DNA from 4 places in the Nonomuraea angiospora genome. Region 4 is predicted to be linked to each of the others. Evidence: riboswitches for the same ligand, from Rfam matches in the RefSeq annotation. Region 4 holds a riboswitch; each other region holds the start of a gene.

Region 1 (4,039 bases), 7.3 Mb from region 4:
CGGCCAGGGACGTGACCCGCTCGACCCTGAAGGGCTGGGGCCTGCACGAACTCAGCGACGACGCCGCGCTGGTGGTCTCGGAGCTGGTGACCAACGCGGTGCGGTACGCGATGTACGCGGCGGGCCGGCGCGAGATCGAGCTCTTGCTGATGCGCGTACAGCCGCACGTGCTGCTGGCCGTGGCCGACCCCAGCGACGAGGTGCCGCGCCCCAAGGAGCCGGATTTCATCTCGGAGAACGGGCGCGGCCTCTACATCGTCGAGACCTACAGCCAGTGCTGGGGCTGGGACCCGCTGGCCCGCGGCGGCAAGGCCGTGTGGGCGTTGTTCCGCACCGAGCCCTGATCGGTCCCGTTACTCTCCGGTCACCCCGTCGATGCGCTCGCGCAGCAGGTCCGCGTGACCGTTGTGCCGCGCGTACTCCTCGATCATGTGGATGAGGATCCAGCGATGGGTGCAGTCCTGCCCCCTGTGGTCGCCGACGGCGTCCAGCGGCTTGGCGTCCGAGATGGCGCGGGCGCGCTCGACCTCCTCTTCCCACGTGGCGAAGGCCTCCTTGACGGAGGCGGTGTCCACTTCCTTGAAGTCGGCGTCGTTGTCGCGGTCCTTGTCCCAGAGCTTGGGCAGGTCCTCGCCGTTGAGCACGCGGCGGAACCAGGAGCGTTCGACGTGCGCCATGTGCCGGACCAGGCCGAGCAGGGACAGGGTCGAGGGTGCGGCGGAGCGCAGGCGCAGCTGGTCGTCCGACAGGCCCGCGCACTTGACGGCGAGGGTGCCGCGGTGCCATTCGAGCCAGTTGTTCAGCGTGGTCCGCTCGTCGCCCGTGCGAGGGGGCGGGATCCGGGTGTCAGTCATGAGGTCCGACCTTACCCAGCTCAGTACATCGAGATGTGAACGTGGTCGTAGTGGTTCTCGGTGACGCTGCCGCGGTCCGACATGGCCCGCCAGCCCGAGCCCGTGTTGATGCGCTGCTTCCAGATCACGTACTTGACGCCGAGCTTGCCCTTGTTCTTGAGCGCCCAGTCCGCGATGCGGTCGCCCAGGGCGTTGTTGATGGCCGCGGGCATCGTGCCGCCCGTGCTCATCATGAAGTCGCAGGCCCGCCCCAGGGGGTGCTCGCCGCTGGAGCCCGAGCGGAAGCACCCCACCGTGTACGGCAGCTTGAAGTTCTTGGCCAGCTCCGCCTTCATCAGCCGCGTGCGGGCCGTGATGTTGTCCGAGCCCGAGGGCAGCTCGGGCGCCCAGCTCCCGTCGGACTTGCGGCCCGGGCCGAGCGGCACGAGGTCCTGGAGCTTCTTCTTGATGTCGTCGATGACGTCCTCGGCCTCGGCGCGCTGTGCGGTCACCTCCTTGGCGTCCACGCCGATCTGGGTGGCCAGCGCGGCGGCCTCGTCGGAGGCCCTCTTCTTGTCGTCGCGGGCCCTGGCCACCCCCTGGACCATGGCCTGCTGCTCGGCCGTGAGCTGCTCGAGCAGGGCGGCGGCGCCGCCGTTCTGGGCCATCAGGATGGAGGGCAGCGACGGGTCGTGGCTCTGGTAGCGCATCCTGGCGAGGTCGCCGACCCGCCGCTCGGCGGTGTCCAGCGTCTTCTCCGCGACCGCCAGCCGCTCCTTGGCCGCTTTGGCGGCCTCCTGCGCCCTGGCCAGCTCGACGCGCTTGAGGTTGTACTTCTCGATGAGCTTGTCGATCTTGCTGTTGAGCTGCTTGAGCTGGGCGCGGAGCTCGGCCTCCGACGGCTTGGGAGCCGCCGAGGCCGCGGTCGCCGGCAGGAGCGCGACGGCGGCGGCGGTGACGAGGCCGATGGCAAGAGTCGCGGGGGACGGAGCCGCCACGTGCATGTTCCTCTCCCTCTGCCGGCCGGGTTAGCTGACGGGTTCGGGCTGGGAGCTGCGTGCCCTACCACCGAAGTGGATTCACCCCAGGTGCGGGTGGGTCCCCGGCTCCCGGGCGACTCGCCCGGGATTAGGCGTGCGTCAGCTGTTACGGCTGACACAAAAGGGATATTAGTGGTAGATCACGAGTCACGCGACCCCCATTAGAAATCTAATAGTGATCTACTTGTGATCGAATCATCCGGGCGGCCTCCTCCGGCAGCACGTCGTTCACGAAGGCCCCCATCGCGGACTCCGACCCGGCGAGATACTTGAGCTTGCCCGGCGCCCGCCTGATGCTGAACAGCTCCAGGTGCAGGTAGCCGAGCTCGCGGTCCTGCCGCACGGGCGCCTGGTGCCAGGCCGAGATGTACGGCATCACCACGCCGAACAGGTCGTCGAAGGCCCGCAGCACCGAGGTGTAGAGAGGCGCGAACGCCGAGCGCTCCTCCTCCGTCAGCGCGGCCAGATCGGGCACCTGCCGGTGCGGGTAGATGTGCACCTCGTACGGCCACCGCGCCGCGGCCGGCACGAACGCCGTCCACAGCTCGTTGGCGGCCACCACGCGCGTCCCGGCGGCCCGCTCGGCGGCCAGCACGTCGGCGAACAGGTTGCCCTTCGAGTAACGCCTGGCGGCGGCGAGCTGGAGCCTGGTCCTGGGCGTGACGTACGGGTAGGCGTAGATCTGGCCGTGCGGGTGGGCCAGCGTGATGCCGATCTCCTCGCCCCGGTTCTCGAAGCAGAACACCTGCTCCACGCCCTCGATCCCGGACAGCTCGGCCGTCCGGTCGGCCCACGCCTCCATGACCAGCTCCACCTGGCCGTCGGAGAGCCTGGAGAACGACGACGAATGCTCAGAGGTGAAGCAGACCACCTCGCACCGCCCCACTCCCGGCCGGACCTCACTCAGGCCCCCCACATCTGTATAAGTCCCGAAATTTGTGGAGAAGGAGGGGAATCGGTTCTCGAACACCACCACGTCGTAGTCGTACGCCGGGATCTCCGACGAGCGCGTGTCCGACGACGGGCACAGCGGGCACTCGCTCGCCGAGCCGGTCGGCTGGAACGTGCGCGTCTGCCGGTGCCCCGCCACCGCGATCCACTCCTCGGTCAGCGGGTCGTAACGCAGCTCGGAGGCCACCGGCCGGGGGTCGAGCACCCGCCGGTCGATCGCGCCGCGATCGGCGTCGTCCCGCCGATCGAAGTAGATCAGCTCACGGCCGTCGGCCAGGTGGGTGATGGTGCGCTTCACGAGCCCTCCGCGATGATCAGTTCTCCGGCCCGTTCGGCCAGCTCCATGCGTGCGTCCTCAGGCAGCCCCGCGTCGCTGATGACCACGTCGGCCTCGGTCAGCTCGGCGATGGTGCTGATGCCGACCGTGTTCCACTTCGTGTGGTCGGCGGGGATGACCAGCCGGCCGGCGGCCGTCACCAGCTCCCTGTCGGTCTCCGACTCCAGCAGGTTGGGGGTGGTGAACCCGGCCCGCACGCTCATCCCGTGCACGCCGAGGAACAGCGTGTCCACGTGCAGGCGGCGGATCGCGGCCACGGCCACCGGGCCCACCAGCGCGTCGGACGGCGTGCGCACGCCGCCGGTCAGCACGACCGTGCGGTCGGGACGCGGGTTGCGGTGGAACACCTCGGCGACGGGGATCGAATTGGTGATCACGGTCAGCTCGGGGACGGCGATCAGGTGGCGGGCCAGCGCCCACGTGGTGGTGCCCGCCGAGAGGGCCACGGCCGTGCCCGGCCGGACGAGGCCGGCCGCCCGGCGCGCGATGATTTCCTTCTCCTGCTGCTGGCGGGCCGACTTGGCGGTGAAGCCGGGCTCCTCGGTGGAGCCGGGGCCGAGGGCGGTGGCGCCGCCGTGCACCTTCTCCAGCAGCCCGCGCTCGGCCAGCACCTCGAGGTCCCGACGGATGGTCATGTCGGATACGCCGAGCTCGCGGACCAGGTCCGCGACCCGGACGCCGCCGTTGCTGCGCACACGTTCGAGGATCGTCTGCTGACGCTGCTGTGCGAGCACGCCCGCTCCTTCCAACAGATTCCACCAAATTATGACACGGAATTGTTGGGGAATGTTAGTTCGCGTGCTGCGCTTGCGCTGGTCAGCACGGGCGGGGAGGCTCGTGGCGTAGCCGATCATTGGCCCGATCACCGGAGGTGAGCT
Region 2 (4,039 bases), 6.7 Mb from region 4:
GCCTCCCGGATCCGCTCCACGGGCAGCCGCACGTCGTGCTCGCGGCCGGTCTCGGAATCTCTGACGCGTACGGTGACGGGGCCCCCGTCGGCGCCGGCGTGGTGCTTGGCGGCCTCCGCCTCGCGTTCGTCGAGGGTGTGGCCGTGCTCGTGTTCGACCAGGCGGGCGATGGCCCGGTCCACGGCCCGGCCGCCGCTCGGGACCGCCGTCGTGGCCACGGCCTCCCCACCGGAGAGCACGGCGATCCTGGCGGAGTCGCGCCCGATGTCGATCACCATGCCGCCCACGTACTCGCGGACCGGCAGGCCCGCGCCGAGCGCCGCCGCGAGCGAGTGCGGGATCAGGCGGATCTGCCTGGCCTCCGCCTCGTACGCCACGTCGCGCAGCGTGGCCCGCTCGATCGGCGTGGAGCCGTCGGGCAGCGCCATGACCAGGCGCGGCCTGGCGAGCGGGCGCCGGTGCACCTTGCTCAGGAAGTGCTTGACCATCCGCCGGGTGAGGTCGCCGTCGGCCGGCAGGCCGCCGCTGACGGGCCAGCACGTCTCCTCGCCGGTCGCGTCCGCGCCGTACGCGATGATCTTGCCGGTACGGCCGTCGATCGTCACCGCGGAGGGTTCGTCGAGCACGATGCCCTTGCCCCTGACGTAGATCCGCGTGCGGGACCCTCCGAGGTCCACCGCCAGGTCGCGGCCGAGGAGGCTCATGACGCGGCTGCGGACGTGGCGGTCGTGGCGGACATGCCGGGTCTATTTCCTGGGCCGCTCCAACACAACACCAGGATCGGAGTGGTTCCCCTTTACCTGGGCGGGCGGGCTCGGTGGCTCCTGAGGGTGACGCCTTCGCCACGCCGCAGCGCAGGGTCGAGGCCAGTTTCGCGTCATAAGCGGCGCCATGCGAAGCTGTGATAGTCCCCAACACCATGGAGGTCCTCATGGCGGAAACACCGGAGCCGGAAGTCAGCGAGACTCCCGAGGACGAGATGAAGCGCAAGTTCCGCGAGGCGCTGGAACGCAAGCGCGGCCAGCACGCGGGCTCGGGCGCGGGTGGCAAGGGCGGCGACCCATCGAAGATCCACGGGACGCACGGTCCGGCTGCGAGTAAAAGATCGTTCAGGCGCAAGAGCGGCGGCTGAGGCCGGTAATTTCCAGGGGGTACGGCAATGCCGTGCCCCCTTTCTCTATGCCGGGGGCAGGTAGATCTTTACACCGATTCATGACGAACTGTTTGTGTTTGTCCGGAATACGTGGTTAGAGTGATGCCCACTTACCAGCCGGTGGCGTGGACCACACAAGGGGACCAGCCGGCTGGCGCCTAATCCCGATCACTCGGGAGCCGGGGACCCACCTCCCTGGGGTGAATCCGACCTTGTGTCGGTAGGGCAACTCCACCGCCCGAACCCGTCAGCTAACCCGGTAGGCGAGATGGAGAGGACACATGCAGAACTTGAATGATCACGTAGAACACCCATACAGCGTGATGACGGCCGCCCTCTGAGCGGTCCCTTCTCCAGGCTCGTTTCGCGCTCCGCGTAGCTCTCCCCCTGTCAGGTGCTTTCCCCTGCTACGCCCTTTTTCAGCGAGCGCAATCTCCCTGCCCCCTCGCGAAGGACTGTACTTTTCATGTCTGCACGTTCTGGTTTGCGTACCCTGGCTCTGCTCACCGCCTCCACCGTCGGCGCCCTCACCATCGCCGGCACCGCGGCCCACGCCGACTCCAACACGGACGAGAAGGTCCTGCTCAAGGGCTCGACCACCGCTTCGTACTTCTGGGACGACGCCTCCGGCCGCGCCGGGGACACCGGTCTGCCCGCCAGCGGCAAGCCCATGCAGAAAGGTCTGGCCGCCAGCCCGAGCTGGCCGCTCATGACCGAGGGCTACGTGATCCACGACGGCAAGAAGCTGCCCTTCTTCGTCGGCGACCGCGGCCCGGGCGTGCCCTCCAACAACGGCGTCATGCTCGACCTGGACGGCAAGACGTTCGCGGAGCTGACCGGCGGCACGTTCAACATGGACACGCTCGGCGTCGACGGCGTCGGCGGCCAGGGGCACATCAAGGTCGACTACGTCATCACCAAGTGGGGCGACGGTCCCGGCAAGAAGAACTACCCCGTCCCGTTCTCGACCGGCGCCTACGCCGAGCACGACGACAACCCGGCCGAGCCCCCGGCGGCCGCCGGTCTCGCGCTGCCTCCGGCGCGCGAGACCGGGGAGTGGAGCTCCGGCACGGGCGCCGTCGTGGCCAGCGCCGTGGCCGCGGTGGGCGGCGGCGTGGCGCTTGCCGGCGACCGCGTCCGCAATCTCCTCAAGGTCTGAACTTTACGGACGTGGACCAGAATGTCATTCTGGTCCACGTGACCACCCGCGTAGCCGCGAACGGCATCGAAATCGCCTACGAGAGCTTCGGCTCGCACGAGGGGCGCCCCCTGCTCCTCATCATGGGGCTCGGCGCGCAGCTCATCCACTGGGATGAAGGGCTCTGCGAGCTGCTGGCGGACCAGGGACACCACGTCGTACGGTTCGACAACCGCGACGCCGGCCTGTCCACCCACTTCCACGACCAGGGCGTTCCCGCGATGGGGGCGCCCTCGCCGTATCTGCTGGACGATCTGGCCGACGACTCGGCGGGACTCATGGACGCGCTGGGCTGGCCGGCCGCCCACGTGGTCGGGGCGTCGATGGGCGGCATGATCGCCCAGGCGCTGGCCATCCGCCACCCGGACCGGGTGCTGACCCTGACCTCGATCATGTCCACTCCCAGTCCCTCGGCGGCCCCGCCCACCGAGGCCGCGCTCGCCATCCTCATGGCCGCGCCCCCCGCCGAGCGCGAAGCGGTCATGGCCCAGGCGGTGCGCACCTGGTCGGTCATCGGCTCGCCCGGATACGAGCTGGACCGCGAGCGGATCACCCTGCTGGCCGGGCTCGCGTTCGACCGCTGCTTCGACCCCGGCGGGACGGCCCGGCAGCTCGCCGCCATCATGGCCTCGGGCGACCGCACGGAGGGGCTCGCCGGGGTGCGGGTGCCCACGCTGGTGCTGCACGGGGAGGCGGACCAGCTCGTCCCGGTCGCGGGCGGCCAGGCGACGGCCGCGGCCGTCCCTGGCGCCCGCCTGGTGACCTACCCGGGCATGGGCCACGACCTGCCGCGCCCGCTCTGGCCGGCCGTCGTGGCCGAGATCAGCAAGCTCACCGCCGCCTAGCCGAAGTGGCCGAGATTAGCAAGCTCACCGCCGCCTAGCCGAAGTGGCCGAGATCAGCAAGCTCACCGCCGCCTAGCCGAAGTGGGCACGGGTCTCCGCGAACGCCTGGTCCGTGCCCTCCAGCGCCCTGGCCACGTCGGCCTCCGTGTGCGCGGCCGACATGAACCAGTTGTGCCACGGGTGCAGGTAGACCCCGTGCCGCAGGCAGGCGTCGCTCCACCACATCGCGATGGACAGGTCGGCGTCACCGTCGAAGCTGAGCCACGGGATCGTGACCGGCCCCGTCTGGTTCACCACGAACCCGTGGGACTTGGCCTGCGCGTAAAGCCCCTCGCGCAGCTGCGTGCCCGCGCGCTCCATGGCGCCGATGCCGTCCGTGTCGCGCAGCGTCTCGATGGTCGCCTTGGCCGCCGCCATGGCGACCGCCGAGAACCAGAACGACCCCGTCGAGTACAGCGTCTGCGCCGGTCCGCGCAGCGCGTCCGTGCCGGTGACGGCGGCGATCGGGTAGCCGTTCGCCATGGCCTTCGACCAGGCGGTCAGGTCGGGCCGCACCCCGTACGGCTCCCAGGACCCCCGCAGGTCGACCCGGAACCCGGCCCGCACGTCGTCGATCACCAGCGCGGCCCCGAGCCGGTCGGCCAGGGCGCGGGCGCCCCGCGCGAAGGCGGGCTCCACCAGCTCCTGGTCCTCGAACGAGTCGTGCTTGAACGGCGTCACGATGATCGCCGCCACGTCGCCCTCCACGGTCGCCGCCGCGGCCTCCAGCGACTCCAGTGAGTTGTACGTGAACTCCACCAGGTCGGCCCGCTCGTTGGGCGTGGTGCCCGCCGGGGAGGGCGT
Region 3 (4,039 bases), 560 kb from region 4:
CCCACCCTCGGACAGGCCAAGGCCAAGCTCGACAAGCTCAACGACAAGGCCGACAAGGTCGTCGACCGCTTCAACACGGCCACCGAGCGGTACAAGGCAGCCAAGGGCGCCTACACCAAGCTGAACGACCGCTACAAGACCAAGCTGGCGACGGTCGCGGACCTGCGCGCCCAGGTGGTCGGCATGGCCGTCGACAGCTACAAGCTCGGCACCGACCTGACCTCCCTGCCCGGCATGATGAGCGCGGACCGTCCCGACGACTTCCTGATGGGCCTGGCGCTGACCGAGCAGATGTCGAAGGAGCGGGCGGAGAAGCTGGCCGCGTTCGACCGGGAGAACCGTGGCCTGAAGGCCGAGCGCGACAAGGCGGAAGAGGCGCTGGAGGCCGCCGACCGGGAACGGGACGGGGTCGAGAAGGAGCGTTCGGAGATCATGAAGCTGATCTCCGAGCAGAAGAAGCTCCTGAAGAAGCTGGGCGCCTACAACCCCGGCAACCCGAACAGCGTCGGCATCCAGTACACGGGCCCGGCCTCGGGCAACGCCGCCGCCGTCCTGCGCTTCGCCTTCGCCCAGGTGGGCAAGCCGTACGTGTTCGGCGGGACGGGTCCGGGCGGCTGGGACTGCTCCGGCCTGACCCAGGCGGCCTGGCGCGCCGCGGGCGTGTCGCTGCCGCGCACGACCTGGCAGCAGTGGGCCTGGGGCGCGAGCCGCAAGGTCTCACTGAGCGCCCTCCAGCCGGGGGACCTCATCTTCAGCTCGAGCTTGGGTCACGTCAGTATCTACGCCGGCGACGGGAAAATCGTTCACGCGCCGCAGACGGGCGACGTGGTCAAGGTCGTCAAACTCTCGGCGTACGGCGGGCGCCTCGTGGGCGCCATCCGCCCCTAGCTACGACGCGGAATCGTTGATCCCGGCGGCCGAACGGGACGCCATGGGAACGATCCACGCATACGACGCGCCTCGCAAAAGCCGCAACAAGTGTGACAAACGCGACATTTGAGGCCTGACAAACGGGCGCGAAAACAAGTGTGAGCAGAGTCACATTTAGGTAACGGAACCTGGCACTCCAGCAGGGATTTCCCTCCTTACTGACTCCACTATCTGATCTTTACAAGCGGTGTTCCGCTTTGCCGATCCTTGACCCTTCGGCGTAGCTTCTGGCGACGTCGCGGTGAACAAGCCATGTCCTCCGCGAACCCGCATCGGGCTCTCCCGGTGTGAGACAGATAAAGATCCGCTGGTCAACCGCCCAAATGTCCCCATATCAACACATTGATCGGACGGTTGGCCCGCCGAATCCGTGCAGCCAGGAGGCACGGAGCCGGGGACCCAAACGATCCCAGTTCCCAGGGATCAGGGGGTGAATCGGCGCGCGCGTCGCGCCGTAGGGCTACTTCCAGGCCCGAATCCGTCAGCTAACCCGGTAGGCATTCGTGGAAGACACAAGGAGAAATCCTGTCTACCTCCCTGCATAACCCCCGTCTGTCCCGCATTGCCCTGAGTGGCGTAGCGCTCACGATGACCGTGACGGCCGGAGGTGCGATCCTCCATGCCCCAACGGCTCAGGCGGCCACGACCGAGTCGGCTTCGACGTCTGCTTCGACGACCAAGGCGGCCGCGACCGCCGTCACCTCGAAGACGACCTCGGCCGCGGCGCTGAGGGCGGCCAAGGTCGCCCGCCAGAAGGCGAAGGCCGGCAAGGCCGTCGCCGTGGCCAAGAAGCAGGTCGGTGACCCGTACCGGTACGGAGCCACAGGCCCTGGTTCGTTCGACTGCTCCGGCCTCGTCCAGTACGCCTGGAAGAAGGCCGGGGTGAAGCTCCCGCGCGTGGCGGCCAGCCAGTTCGCCCGCATCAGGAACAAGGTCTCGTGGAAGCACCTCCAGCCCGGCGACCTGATGTTCTTCAGGGGGCTCGGCCACGTGGGCATGTACGTCGGCAAGGGCAAGATGGTCCACTCGCCTCGGACAGGCGAACGGGTACGCATCGACAAGCTGGGTGGATGGCGGCGGGCGTCGTTCGTCGGCGCTGTCCGTCCCGGCATGTGAAGAAGCCCCGCCCGGATCATTGTCCGGGCGGGGCTCTCCGCTTTTCAGTTCTCTTACGGCGGAGCACGGGCGGCACCCGCTTTCAGTTTTTACGGCGGAGCACGGGCGGCGCCACCCGCCGTACGTGGCGCAGGGCCTCCAGGGAGACGCCCGCTGACCCGCACCCACCGCCCACCGCAACGGCGCCCCTCAAACCCAGCCACCCTGTCCCCAAGCCCACACCGCCCACCCCACGGCTCTCCAGGGCCCTCAGCTCACGGCCCCTCGCCTCACGTCCGCTCGGCCTCGCGACTCTCGGCCCCACCCCGGCGGCTGACGGCCAACCGATCACGGCCCCACGACGCGCCCCTCGGCCCCTCGGCCCCACGACCCCACGACCCATAACCCTGAGCCCCACGACGCGGCGCTGACACCCACGGATCACGGCCCCACCGCCCACGGCCAACGGATCACGGCCCCACGGCGCGCGACTCGCCCCTCGTACCCTCGGCCCCACTATGCGGCGGCTGACGGCCCACGGATCGCGGTGCCACGGCACACGGCTCGCCCCCACGGCGCGGCTGGGCAGCTGACGGTTAACGTGGCGAGCAGGCGCGGAGTGGCCGGTCATGGGCTGTCGGCGGCTACGATCGGGCATCGTGTCAGGGCAGGTGAGTCGGCGGGCCGCGATCGTCTCCGTCCTGCTCCTCGCCGTCGCCCCCGCCAGCGCCCCCACCCCCGATTCCCCCGTCCTCCCCGCCGAGATCCGCGGCCTGTGGGGTGACGGCGAGGTCGTGGTCCGCGGGGCGCGGTCCGTAGTCGTCGGCCGGCACACCGCATCCGGTGAGCTCGGCGACATCGCGCGCAGGGCTGATCGGGCGGGGCAGCGGGTGTCGGCGGTGCTCGGAAGGTCGGTACGACCGCTCGTAGTCGTTCCCCCGTCCGCGTCCGAGGCGGCCGGGCTGGCCGAGGTGGGGCGGGTGGACGGGCTGGCGGCGGTGGCCGATCGCGGGCGTGTGATCATCGTCCCCGAGTTCTTCGCCAAGCTGAACTCCATCGGCAAGGACGTCGTACTCACTCACGAGCTCACCCACGTCGTGGCCGGCACCGACCGCCTGCCCCCGTGGCTCTATGAGGGGTTCGCCGACTACGTCGGCTATCGCGACTCCGGGCTCCCCGTGAGGACCGCGGCCGCCGAGCTCGCCGCCGAGGTGCGGGCCGGGAGGCTGCCGGGGGAATTGCCCGGACCTGCGGCTTTCGCGGCTGACGGGCGGGACCCCGTCCGGCTCGCGCGGGCGTACCAGGAGGCTTGGCTGGCGTGTCGCTTCCTCGCTGACCGGTTCGGTGAGAGGACGCTGGTGAGGCTCTACCGTGACGCCCGCGAGGGCGGCGTAGACCGGGCACTCGCCGCGCTCGGCCTCTCCGCCGCCACGCTGACGGCACGGTGGCGTGACTACGTGCGAGATCAGCTCGCGTGAGGGGGAGGCAGATGAGCGAACGGCGGAACGTGGACGACGCGTCGCAAGAGGCGTCGAAGGAGGATGAGGAGGCGGCCGGAGGCGCGGTGGCGGCCGGGGGCGCGGTGGCGGCCGGGGGCGCGGTGGCGGCCGGGGGCACGGTGGCCGCTGGAGGCGCGGTGGCGGCCGGGGGCACGGTGGCCGATGGAGGCACGGTGGCCGATGGAGGCACGGCGGCGGGTCCGGAGGCCGATCCGCCGGGTGCGTCCGTGGAAGGGGAGAGCGCCGGTCCGGTGTCCGGAGGCGGTGTGTTCGTGAAGGGGGAGAGCGGCGGCGGAAGGCGGGGGCATGGTGAGGACGTGTCCGTGAACGGGGCAAGGCCGCCGGAGTCCGACGGCGAGGGCCGGCTGAGGCGGCAGGCGGCGGTGGCGGCCGTGCTGCTCGGCCTGGTGATCGCGGCCGTGGCCGCCTTCAGCACCCCGTGGCACCTCCTGACCTCCGGACCGCCCGACCCGGCCCGCGACTTCACCGCCGCGCAGATCGCCAGGTCCGAGGCG
Region 4 (4,039 bases):
GCGTCGTGGTGAGGACGTTGGTGACCAGGTCGGGTACGCCGAGCGCCCGTACGGACGCGTTCTGCAGGCCCATGCCGCAGGCCAGCAGCGTGATGAGGGCCGCCTGGGGCCAGGTCGCGCGGTGCCCGGCCGTGAGGGCGACGGCGAGGGCGGCGGCGACGAGGAGCGCGTGTACGGCGGTGGCGGCGGCGAACGCCCGTCGCGCGTTCGCGGTCCACCTGATCACCCGCCCGGCGCTCCAGGCGCCGGCTCCGAAGGCGGCGAGGGCCGCCGGCGAGGCCCATCTGGACATCTGGGCCTCCCCGGCCAGGGCGAAGCTGAGGAAGACGATGTTGCCGGTCATGTTGGCGACGAAGACGCGGCCCAGGCCGAGGAAGCTGACGGCGTCCACGAGGCCGGTGACGAAGGCCAGCAGGATCAGCAGGGCCGGCAGGACGCCGTGCGGGTTGGCGCCGCTCGGGAAGAGCCCGTCGGCGACCCACCGCAGCCCGCCGCGCACCAGCCGTCCTGGGCGTCTGCGCGCGGCTGGCATGGTGGGCGGCTCCTTGGCGAGGTCGCGGGCGGTTCGCCACGGGTCTTTCCCCGGTGGCGGGCCGCCGCACTCGCCGCACCGGGACCGCGGCCGAGAAGGAGCCGACGCGGGGGTGAACGCGACGAGCGCGCGTCCCGTTGCGGGACGCGCGCTCGTTCGGCGCCGGGCAGGAGGCGCCGAGGGGGAGGCTGGAGGCCTCGGGGGAGGTCCGGTCAGGAACGGTACTGCGGGTAGCCGTAGCCGACGACCTGGGACTTGGGACGGACGCGCTCCTCGACCTTGCCGTTGCCGGTGTTGCCCTCGACGGTCGAGATGGTGCCGTCGCCGTTGTCCTTCTCGACGAACCCGACGTGGTTGATGTCGTTGAGGTCCTTGCTGCCGCTCCAGGCGAAGAACACGACGGCGCCGGGCTTGGCCTCGGTGCCGAAGCGGTGGTTGGCCTGGAACCACTTGGCGTGGGCGACGGTCCAGGCGTCCCAGCCGATCTGCGGGCGGGCGCCGGTCTGCTCGCCGACCCAGGAGACGAACATCGCGCACCAGGCGGCGTTCAGGTAGTCGGCGCGGCTGCCGCCGTCACGGGCGATGGTCTCCGCGGCGCGCTGCGAGCTGGCGTACCACCGCTGGAACTTGGTGCCGCCGCCGGCCGCGTTCTCGGTGATGCCGACCTGGGACTTGGCGAGCGCCAGGACCTGGGCGGCGGTGACGCCGGCCTTGGCCTCGCGCGAGCGCTCGGCGTGGTCGGCGACGGTGGCGGTGTCGATCGGCTGCTTCTCCGCTGCGGTGGCGCTGGTCATGTGGGCGCCGAACGCGGTTCCGAGGATGGTTGCGCCGAGAAGGGCGCGGGCGATGTTGGTCTTCGCAGCAGAGGTAAAGCGGAAGGTGGCCATCGAGGGGGTTTGCTCCTTGCTTCCATGCCGCTTACCGGGTTAGCTGACGGGTTCGGGCGTGGAAGCTGCCCTACGGCACCGAAGTGCCGATTCACCCCAAAGGACGTGGGTCCCCGGTTCCGCCCGAGGGCGGATTCAGCGGTCACAGGACGGTCCTGTGATGTGTCTTGCGATGGTCGGACAAGTCCGGACAAACCGGACGTATGTCTCAAGAATGCCTTAAACGTAATGCATAAGGCAAGAGCGTTACAAATCGATAAAGGCCCAGCTAGACGACCTGCCTCCGGGCCTCGGCCAGAAGCCCCATCATGGCAAGGGATTCGTCGAGCGGCATGATCGAACTTTCGGTCCTGCCTTCGGCCGTCGCGGCCCGGACCTCGCGGAGCTCTCCGGCGTAGCCGTTGTCCGCCGGATCGAGGGTGTACTCCTCCGGCTTCATGGAAGGCCCGGACAGCCGAATCCGCGGCGTAGCCCAGAACGGCGCCTGGAGGTCCGCCCGCATCTGAGTCCCTACAACACTGGCCTGGTTCGGGTAATTCCCGAGCAACGAGGTCTCCACGAGAGCCTTCCTGCCACCCGGGTAGAGCAGGACGCCGCCGGCCTCCGCGTCGACGCCGTTGGGCGCCAGAGCGCCGGTGATCCGCAGGTCGGAGGGCATGCCGAGGAGCAGCTGGGCCAGCCCGAACGGGTAGATCCCGAGGTCCAGGAGCGCCCCGCCGCCGAGCTCCGGCGCCCACAGCCGGTGCTGCGGGTCGTAGGGCTTGGCGAAGCCGAAGGAGGCGTGCACCGAGCGCAGGTCGCCGAAGCGCTCGTCGGCCGCGATCTTCTGGATGAGCGGGTTGAACCTCATCCACATCGCTTCCATCAGGAACACGCCCGCCTCGCGTGCCAGGCGCACCATCTTCTCCGCGTCGTCCACGGTGGCGGCCAGCGGCTTCTCGCACAGCACGGCCTTGCCCGCGGCGATGGCGACCTCGGCCACCTCCAGGTGCTGGGCGTGCGGCGTCGCCACGTAGACGGCGTCCACGGCCGGGTCGGCGCAGAGCCGCTCATAGGAGTCGTACGCGGACTCCGCCCCCAGCGTGGCGGCCAGCGCCTGCGCCCGCCCCAGGTTCCTCGATCCGACGGCGGCCACCCGCATGCCGGGTTCGGCCGCGATGGCCTTCCCGACGGTCCGCGCGATATTCCCTGTCGCCGCTATGCCCCACGCAAAATCCCGCACGCGGGAGATCGTAGACGAATCAGGTCATGTTGAACGTGTCGGGGTCGGGTCCGATCCGCTGGCCCCTGCTCATCGCGCCGATGGCGGCCATGTCCTCGGCGTCGAGGATGAAGTCGAAGACGCCGATGTTCTCGGCGATGCGCGCCGGGGTGACCGACTTGGGGATGGCGACGTGGCCGAGCTGCAGGTGCCAGCGGAGCACGATCTGCGCGGGCGTCTTGCCGCACTTGTCCGACAGCTTGGCCAGCGCCGGGTCGTTCAGCAGGCCCTGGCCCTGGCCGAGCGGGCTCCACGCCTCGGTGAGGATGCCGTTGGCCTCGTGGAAGGCGCGCAGCTCGCGCTGCTGGAAGTAGGGGTGCAGCTCGATCTGGTTGATGGAGGGCACGAGGTCGGTCTCGTTCATGAGGCGGGTGAGGTGGGCGATGGTGAAGTTGGAGGTGCCGATGGCCTTGGCGCGCCCGTCACGGTAGATCTTCTCGATCGCCTTCCACGCCTGCACGTACTTGTCCTGCTGCGGCACCGGCCAGTGGATGAGGAAGAGGTCGATGTAGTCGAGGCCGAGCCGGGCCAGGGACTCGTCGAAGGCCGCCTCCGCGCGGCCGTGGTCGGCGTTCCACAGCTTGGTGGTCACGAACAGCTTGCGGCGCGGCAGCTCACTTTCGCGTACGGCCTGACCCACGCCCTCTTCGTTGCCGTACGCGGAGGCGGTGTCCACGTGCCGGTAACCGGCTTTGAGCGCGGTCGTGACGGCCTGCGCGGCCTCGTCGGCGGGGACCTGCCAGACGCCGTAGCCGAGCTGCGGGATCTGCACGCCGTCGGTGTTGAGCATGAGCGAGTTCATACCCTCCATTGTTCACGTCGCGTTTCTGGTGGCTTAAGGCGGCGGGGCTAGCTTGAAGCGGTCGTGAACGGGCCATCACCCGGCGGGGAGGACAGGAGTGGTCGAACAGGCGTCGGCCTGGGTGGAGTCACCGCTCCAGATGCTGTGCGCCGTCGAGGCCCATCACGCGGGCGTGCTCGGCCCCGAGACGGTGGTCGTGCCGCGCGCCGGTCTGCGGCCGCTGAAGGCCACGCGCCGGGAGCTGAGGTCTCTCGGGCTGCCCGACGGCCTGGAGCTGGCGGAGCCGCTCGAGCGCATGCCCAGACGCGTGCAGGCCGTCGGCGACGCCTTCTCCGGCAGGGTGCAGCTGCGCTGGCTCACCTCGCGTCCCGGACGCATCGTCATCGTGGACGACGGGCTGGCCACGCTCCGGCTGCTGGAGCTGCTGGCCGCGGGGCCGTACCGGCCGCTGCTGCGGGCCAGGGCCCAGCCGACGAAGCTGCGTTCCGCGCTGGGCCTGGCGGCCGCGCTGCGGCTGCGCCTGAGCGACGTGTCGGTCTTCACCGCCCTGCCCGTGG

The links. A riboswitch is a leader RNA that binds a small molecule or an ion and turns the genes downstream of it on or off. The one in region 4 is predicted to bind cyclic di-AMP.
Region 1: linked by a shared signal. The riboswitch ahead of H4W80_RS22555 (coiled-coil domain-containing protein) and the one ahead of H4W80_RS56415 (CHAP domain-containing protein) in region 4 are both predicted to bind cyclic di-AMP.
Region 2: linked by a shared signal. The riboswitch ahead of H4W80_RS64635 (hypothetical protein) and the one ahead of H4W80_RS56415 (CHAP domain-containing protein) in region 4 are both predicted to bind cyclic di-AMP.
Region 3: linked by a shared signal. The riboswitch ahead of H4W80_RS64165 (C40 family peptidase) and the one ahead of H4W80_RS56415 (CHAP domain-containing protein) in region 4 are both predicted to bind cyclic di-AMP.

What each region holds. Positions count from the first base shown of each region.
Region 1 covers NZ_JADBEK010000001.1:4,998,738-5,002,776, forward strand. The annotation lists gene H4W80_RS22545 (ATP-binding protein) at 1-344, shown strand, start outside; gene H4W80_RS22550 (DinB family protein) at 354-854, opposite strand; gene H4W80_RS22555 (coiled-coil domain-containing protein) at 875-1,837, opposite strand; cyclic di-AMP (ydaO/yuaA leader) riboswitch at 1,837-1,978, opposite strand; gene galT (galactose-1-phosphate uridylyltransferase) at 2,043-3,122, opposite strand; gene H4W80_RS22565 (DeoR/GlpR family DNA-binding transcription regulator) at 3,119-3,895, opposite strand.
Region 2 covers NZ_JADBEK010000001.1:5,619,516-5,623,554, reverse strand. The annotation lists gene H4W80_RS25500 (rod shape-determining protein) at 1-704, opposite strand, end outside; gene H4W80_RS25495 (DUF5302 domain-containing protein) at 932-1,132, shown strand; cyclic di-AMP (ydaO/yuaA leader) riboswitch at 1,299-1,434, shown strand; gene H4W80_RS64635 (hypothetical protein) at 1,620-2,312, shown strand; gene H4W80_RS25485 (alpha/beta fold hydrolase) at 2,351-3,196, shown strand; gene H4W80_RS25480 (aminotransferase class III-fold pyridoxal phosphate-dependent enzyme) at 3,269-4,039, opposite strand, start outside.
Region 3 covers NZ_JADBEK010000001.1:11,733,675-11,737,713, forward strand. The annotation lists gene H4W80_RS53825 (C40 family peptidase) at 1-888, shown strand, start outside; cyclic di-AMP (ydaO/yuaA leader) riboswitch at 1,281-1,445, shown strand; gene H4W80_RS64165 (C40 family peptidase) at 1,519-2,046, shown strand; gene H4W80_RS53835 (hypothetical protein) at 2,685-3,503, shown strand; gene H4W80_RS53840 (M48 family metallopeptidase) at 3,515-4,039, shown strand, end outside.
Region 4 covers NZ_JADBEK010000001.1:12,291,076-12,295,114, forward strand. The annotation lists gene H4W80_RS56410 (YoaK family protein) at 1-532, opposite strand, end outside; gene H4W80_RS56415 (CHAP domain-containing protein) at 745-1,419, opposite strand; cyclic di-AMP (ydaO/yuaA leader) riboswitch at 1,433-1,570, opposite strand; gene H4W80_RS56420 (Gfo/Idh/MocA family protein) at 1,688-2,641, opposite strand; gene H4W80_RS56425 (aldo/keto reductase) at 2,661-3,482, opposite strand; gene H4W80_RS56430 (hypothetical protein) at 3,580-4,039, shown strand, end outside.